DNA from 2 places in the Janthinobacterium lividum genome. Region 2 is predicted to be linked to the other one. Evidence: predicted binding sites of a transcription regulator. Region 2 holds the regulator's gene; the other holds the start of a gene.

Region 1 (3,410 bases), 1.6 Mb from region 2:
CACGTAGTCGAGCGACTGGCGCACGTTCTGCGTGCCGATGGCCTTGGTCTGCACGGCATCCCACAGCTTGGCCTTCTTCAGCGCGCCTTCCGAATAGCGGCCGACGGGCACGCTGGCCGGATTGGCGATGGCCACGCGGGTCACGCCCTTGTGCGCCAGGTCAGCCAGGCTCTTGATGCCCAGCTTGCTGTCGTGCGGCACGATCAGCACCAGGCTGTTGCCGACGAAGTCCATGCGGTCGGCCGGCAAGACGAGGCCCTGCTTTTGCGCCGCATCCATGGTTTCCTGGTCGGCCGAAGCAAACACGTCGACGGGCGCGCCCTTGACGATCTGTTGCAGCAGCACGCCCGAGGCGGCGAAGTTCAGGGAAACCTTGCTGCCCGGATACTGCGCCTCATAGCTTTGCGCCGCATCCTTGAACGCATTCGTCAGGCTGGCCGCAGCCGATACCACCACTTCGCCGGCAAAGGCGGAGCTGGCGGCAGTAGCGAGAAGAGCGGTGCCAAGCAGGCGGGCGAGGGAGGTGAGGCGCATGATCGTATCCTTGTAAGTGAACGGTGACAAGGACCGTAATATACACTTATATATAGCGTTCTGCCATCGCGTGGGTCAAGCAATGGCAAATCGGAGAAAGAGGAAAATGCAGCCAGCGCCGGGAAAATGGCAGCTGGCTGCGGTACGTCAATGACACCTGACAGCAGGGAAGCGATCAAGCGGATCGAGCAAATTCATCGCTTAACTTGGCCGTTCAATTTTTGCCTAGCCTCTCAAGCAAGGCCTTTTTTTGCGCGGGCGAGGCGGAACTGGTCTTGATGCCTTGTATTTGCGCCGCCTGCCTGTCTTCCGGCATCGCCGCAAACCGTTGCGCATATTCCTCCACCAATGCGGCATTCCCGCGCAGGGCTCCCGCATACAGCCAGTAATTCGCTGTGGATACTTCGCCTTTTTTCAAATATTCCTGGCGCAGTTCGGCAATGGCCTTTCCATCCCCAGCGATCGCCCGCTGTTCCAGCGGCGTAACGACTGGTTCCTCACCGGTCGTACGCCGCTCCTGCATGACCCAATACGCAAAAAGAACCAGCAGAGCGGCTCCTATGTCCAGTTTTATTTCCAGCTTCATGGCCTCAGCCTCCTGCATTACAAGTACCAAAACATCACGACATGCTTGTCTGCGAACCAGTGCACGCCGCCTGCTAGCGGATGCGCAAGCTGACGACTTCCGAGACGACGCGGCCAAATGGACAGCGTCCCTCTGGCGATATGCCATAAATTGCCCGTATGCGATACATGCCGGCCTTGGATACAGCGTAGCGCCGCTCGAAATCACGGAACTTTCTTCCCCATTGATAGCCTTGTTCCAAAGAGACCTTGTCATCTGTCTCCAGTATTTTCATTTCCGGCCCCAACCAGCGTACCCGCTGGTTTTTTTCATTGAGCACCTCGAAACGCAGCCAATAGGATTCCAGTTCCATGAAGGCCGGCAAGTGCAAGGTATCTCTACCGGTATTCGCCACCATGATGGTCACGCCAACGGGTTCGTGTGCGGCGGCGATGGTCTTGTCCAGCACGACACTAATCTGCAATGCGCCATTTTTTTTATCGCAGGCGTTTGTGGAGACGGCAGAGAGCTTGGGCAGGGTATCGCTTTGCGCGAACGGGCTCTGGAAGAAAAGGACGAGAAATAATAGAACGAGTTTTTTCTGAAATAGGCTGAACATGGGAGTGGATCGGAGGTATTTTTGGCTAAGCGCCTCACAGAATGAAACGCCAGCTAACATTGACATCCTAGCACTATATTTCATTACTTATATGCAATGTCCTTACCGTTTGCAGGCCATTCCTCAATGGCCAAATAACGCAGCCTCTTGCGTACTATGTCGCACTGCATTCCTGATATACTGTATATAAACACAGTATATCGAGGTGCACCATGGAATTGACGGACAAGCTGGAAATCCTGGCCGATGCGGCCAAGTACGACGCGTCCTGCGCCAGCAGCGGCGCGCCCAAGCGCGATTCCATCGGCAAGGACGGCTTTGGCGCCACCTCGGGCATGGGCATTTGCCACAGCTATACGCCGGACGGGCGCTGCGTCTCGCTGCTGAAAGTACTGCTGACCAATTACTGCCTGTACGATTGCCAGTACTGCGTCAACCGCCGCAGCTCGAATGTGCCGCGCGCGCGGTTTACGGTGGCCGAGGTGGTCAAGCTGACGAGCGACTTTTACCTGCGCAACTACATCGACGGCCTGTTCCTCAGTTCCGGCATCATCCAGTCGGCTGACTACACGATGGAGCAGCTGGTGCAGGTGGCCCGCGAGTTGCGCGAGGTGCACCAGTTCCGCGGCTATATCCACCTGAAAACCATTCCGGACGCCGATCCCGCCCTGATCGCGCAGGCGGGCCGCTATGCCGACCGGCTCAGCGTCAATATCGAATTGCCGACGCAGGACAGCGTGCAAAAGCTGGCGCCGGAAAAAAGCGTGCATACGATCAAGCTGGCCATGGGCGCCATCCGCCGCAAGCTCGATGAGAAAGCGGAAGAACCGAAGTCGCCGCGCTTCGCGCCGGCCGGGCAAAGCACGCAGATGATCGTCGGCGCCGACGCCAGCGACGACCAGCAAATCCTCTCCACGGCCGAGACCCTGTATGGCAGCTACAAACTCAAGCGCGTGTATTACTCGGCCTTCAGTCCCATCCCCGACAGCCCGAAAAGCGTGCCGCTGGCGCCGCCGCCCATGCTGCGCGAACACCGGCTGTACCAGGCCGACTTTTTACTGCGCAGCTATGGTTTCCAGGCCAGCGAACTGCTGCCCGCCACGGGCGGCAACCTGGCGCTCGACATCGATCCCAAGCTGGCCTGGGCGCTGGCGCACCGCGAACATTTTCCGCTGGACTTGAACCGCGCGGCGCAGCACATGATCGCCCGCGTGCCCGGCATCGGCCTGCGCAACGCGCAGCGCATCGTCGACCTGCGCCAGTTGCGGCAAGTGCGCTACGCCGACCTGTCGCGCCTGCGCTGCAGCATGAAGAAAATCGCCCCCTTCATCATCACGGCCGACTACTTTCCCGCGCGCGACACCACCGCCTCGGAACACCTGCGCCGCGCCATGGCGGAAGCGCCGCAGCAGATGAATTTGTGGCCTGAGCTGCAGGCCGCATGAGTACGGTGGTGCGGCTGGCGCAATCGTTCGACGAGTGGCGCGCGGCCGCGCGCGAACTGATCGCGCGCGGCGTGCCGCCTGCCGACGTTGCCTGGCAGTCACAGCCCGGTGATGGCGACCTGTTTTCCTCGACGCCAGATGCGACGGATACCAGCGCGCCACTGCTGCGCCTGCCCCGTTCCCTGGTGGAATTGCTGGAAAGCGCCGCCTGTTTCAGTGCCCCGGATCGCTGGGCCTTCCTGTACCA
Region 2 (3,410 bases):
GCCAGCTCGCTTCCGTATTCCAGGGCAAGGAGCCCGGCTTCCGCTACGGCCGCCAGGGCAATCCGACCGTCTCCGCGCTGGAAGACAAGGTCAACAAGATGGAAGATGGCGTCGCCACGCTGTGCTTCGCCACCGGCATGGGCGCCATCGGCGCCGTGGTGCAGGCGCTCTTGCGCGCTGGCGACCATGTCGTGTCGTCGGCCTTTTTGTTTGGCAACACCAACAGCCTGTGGCAAACGGTGACGGGGCAGGGCGTCGCCGTGTCGTTCGTCGACGCCACGGACGTGGCCAATGTGGCCGCCGCCATCACGCCGGCCACGCGCATCGTCTTTGTGGAAACCATCGCCAATCCGCGCACGCAGATCGCCGACCTGGCGAAGATCGGCGCATTGTGCAAGGAACGCGGCATTTTGTACATCGTCGACAACACCATGACGACGCCCTACCTGTTCCGCCCGAAAGCCGTGGGCGCGGGCCTGGTGGTCAATGCGCTGACAAAATCCATCGGCGGCCACGGCAATGCCCTGGGCGGCAGCTTGACGGACACGGGCGTGTTCGACTGGACGCAGTATCCGAACATTTTCGACAATTACAAGAAGGCGGCGCCGGCGCAGTGGGGCATCGCGCAAATCCGCGCCAAGGCCTTGCGCGATTTCGGCGCCTCCCTGGGTCCGGAGGCGGCGCACCATATCGCCGTCGGCGCGGAAACCATGGCCTTGCGCATGGACCGCACCTGCTCGAACGCCCTGGCGCTGGCCACCATGCTGGCTGCCGACCCGCGGGTAGCTGCCGTGCATTACCCGGGCTTGGCCGCGCATCCGCAGCACGCGCTGGCAACGGATTTGTTCCGCAGCTATGGCTCGCTGTTCAGCTTTGAGCTGAAGGATGGCATCGATTGCTTCGATTTCCTCAATCGTCTCAATCTTGCCATTCCAGCGAGCAATCTCGGCGACACGCGCACCCTGGTCATTCCCGTCGCCCATACGATCTTTTACGAGATGGGCGCCGAGCGCCGCGCCAGCATGGGCATCGCCGAATCCCTGATCCGCGTCTCCGTCGGTATCGAGGATGAGGCGGACTTGCTCGAGGATTTCCGTCAGGCACTCGATGTATAAGTCGCCGGATAAATGAAAAGGGCCGCAACAGTCATGCTGTTGCGGCCCTTTGTTTTTCGCCGTTCAATGGTAATGTCTTCGTGCCTTCAGAAACCGTAGCGAGCAAGCCCAATATCGGGTTGAGTAGCGGAGCTGTACATTGGTACAGCGAGCAACGGATGCCCGAGAGTGGGCTGCGCAGTAGGTTTATGAGGGCGCGCTCAATCAATGCCAGCTGCGCATCAAGCCTACCGCCAAACCTTCCAGGGCGAATTCATCTTCCGGCGATACGGTGATGACCTTGAAGTCGGGGTTTTCCGGTAGCAATTCGATGACGGAACCCGTTTTCTTGTAGCGCTTGACGGTGACTTCGTCGCCGATGCGGGCGACGACGATCTGGCCATTCTTGGCGCTATCGACCTTCTTGACGGCCAGTAAATCGCCATCCATGATGCCGGCGTCGCGCATGGACCAGCCGCGCACCTTCAGCAGGAAGTCGGGCTTGGCCGAGAACAGGGCGGGGTCCACGTTGTAGCTCGCTTCCAGGTTTTCCTGTGCCAGGATGGGCGAGCCTGCCGCTACCCGGCCGATCAGGGGCAGCGACATCAGCAGCGCTGCCGGCACTTTCGATGGCAGGGCTTCAGCGGCCGCGCCGATCAGGCGGATGCCGCGCGAGGTGCCGGGAGAAATCTCGATCGCGCCCTTGCGGGCCAGGGCCTGCAAATGCTCTTCGGCCGCGTTGGCCGATTTGAAACCCAGTTCATTGGCGATTTCGGCACGGGTGGGAGGAAAGCCCGTGTTTTCAATCGCGTCCTTGATCAGGTTCAGGATTTGTTCTTGTCGTGCTGTCAGCTTGATCATGAGCGGTGGGTGCATACTAAAATGCTGTCTATATGAACAGTCTGTATTTTTGTACAGTATCGCCCACTATGCAAGGGGATTTCCGTGTTTTAGGCGAATTTCGCAAGAAATACTTGTCCATGGGCGGAAAGCACGGTGGCGCGCGGGCTTTTCGGGCGCTTGTGGAAGGAATGATTGAAACGTTTGCAAAAGGCGGTTATAATCTTCGGCTGACCTTCCCACACCCGTCTTGACGCCGGGGTGGGCGATTATCAATCCGACCTGAAGGAGTTTGCATGCGTCATTATGAAATAGTCTTTATCGTCCATCCGGACCAAAGCGAGCAAGTGCCCGCGATGATCGAACGCTACAAAGCCAGCGTAACCACCCGCGGCGGTTCGGTTCACCGCGTGGAAGATTGGGGCCGCCGTCAAATGGCTTACTCGATCCAAAAGCTGCCTAAAGCACACTACATCTGCCTGAACATCGAATGCGACAACGAGACCCTGGTCGAGTTGGAAACAGCATTCAAATTCAATGATGCCGTGTTGCGTCACCTGACCGTTAAAATGAAGAAAGCTGAAACAGCTCCTTCGCCGATGATGAAATCGGTACAACGCGAAGACGCGGCCAAAAGCCACCGCACCGAAGCACCAGCAGCCGCTCCAGCCGCAGCAGCAGCTTAATTCTTGACCAGGATCGTGCGCTGAACCAGCTACAAGTAACCGCCATCATTGCCGAGCGCGAAATATTGCGCTATACCCCGGCAGGGCTGCCGATTGTGAATGCAGTATTGCAACACAGTTCGCAGCAGATGGAAGCAGGGATTGCCCGTTTGACCGAGTTTGATGTTGCCGCGCTAGCCGCTGGCGAAATTTCAGGCAGGTTCAGTCAGGCAAGCTTGGGCGGGGTGTATCAGTTCACGGGTTTCCTGGCCAGGAAGAGCCGCAACAGCAAGAGTTTGGTGTTTCACATCATTGATTTTAGTGCAGTCAATTCTGACTAGCGCATTTTAGATACAGGAGCCTGACATGGCATTCGGTAAAAAGTTCGACAAAAATAAGCTCAAGCTTAAAGAAAAACGCAAACAGCAAAACCCGTTGTTCAAACGCAAGAAGTTCTGCCGCTTCACCGCAGCTCACGTTGAGCAAGTCGACTACAAAGACGTCGACACGCTGAAAGACTTCGTCCAAGAAAACGGCAAGATCATGCCAGCACGCCTGACCGGTACCAAAGCGCACTACCAGCGCCAAGTTGACACCGCAATCAAGCGCGCTCGCTTCCTCGCGCTGCTGCCATACACCGATCTGCACCACGCTTAATCGGTCAGATATTCCTGGAGAAGAACTATGCAAATCATTCTGTTAGAAAAAGTTGTTAACGTCGGTAACCTCGGCGAAGTCGTCAAAGTCAAAGACGGTTACGCACGTAACTTCCTGATCCCGCAACGCCTGGCACGTCGTGCTACGGCAACCG

Evidence for each region. Region 2 encodes LexA, which represses DNA repair genes until DNA is damaged. Its sites were predicted from a motif close to ACTGTATNNNNATACAGT; they were not measured.
Region 1: U0004_RS01235 (putative DNA modification/repair radical SAM protein) is a predicted target of LexA. The motif match lies at 1,898-1,915, and genes of this name have one in related genera.

The regions. Positions count from the first base shown of each region.
Region 1 is NZ_CP139976.1:293,634-297,043, forward strand. It holds gene modA (molybdate ABC transporter substrate-binding protein) at 1-534, opposite strand, end outside; gene U0004_RS01225 (hypothetical protein) at 749-1,120, opposite strand; gene U0004_RS01230 (hypothetical protein) at 1,194-1,718, opposite strand; gene U0004_RS01235 (putative DNA modification/repair radical SAM protein) at 1,931-3,163, shown strand; gene U0004_RS01240 (UdgX family uracil-DNA binding protein) at 3,160-3,410, shown strand, end outside.
Region 2 is NZ_CP139976.1:5,016,431-5,019,840, reverse strand. It holds gene U0004_RS22690 (cystathionine gamma-synthase family protein) at 1-1,115, shown strand, start outside; gene lexA (transcriptional repressor LexA) at 1,320-1,955, opposite strand; gene rpsF (30S ribosomal protein S6) at 2,231-2,620, shown strand; gene priB (primosomal replication protein N) at 2,641-2,940, shown strand; gene rpsR (30S ribosomal protein S18) at 2,966-3,256, shown strand; gene rplI (50S ribosomal protein L9) at 3,284-3,410, shown strand, end outside.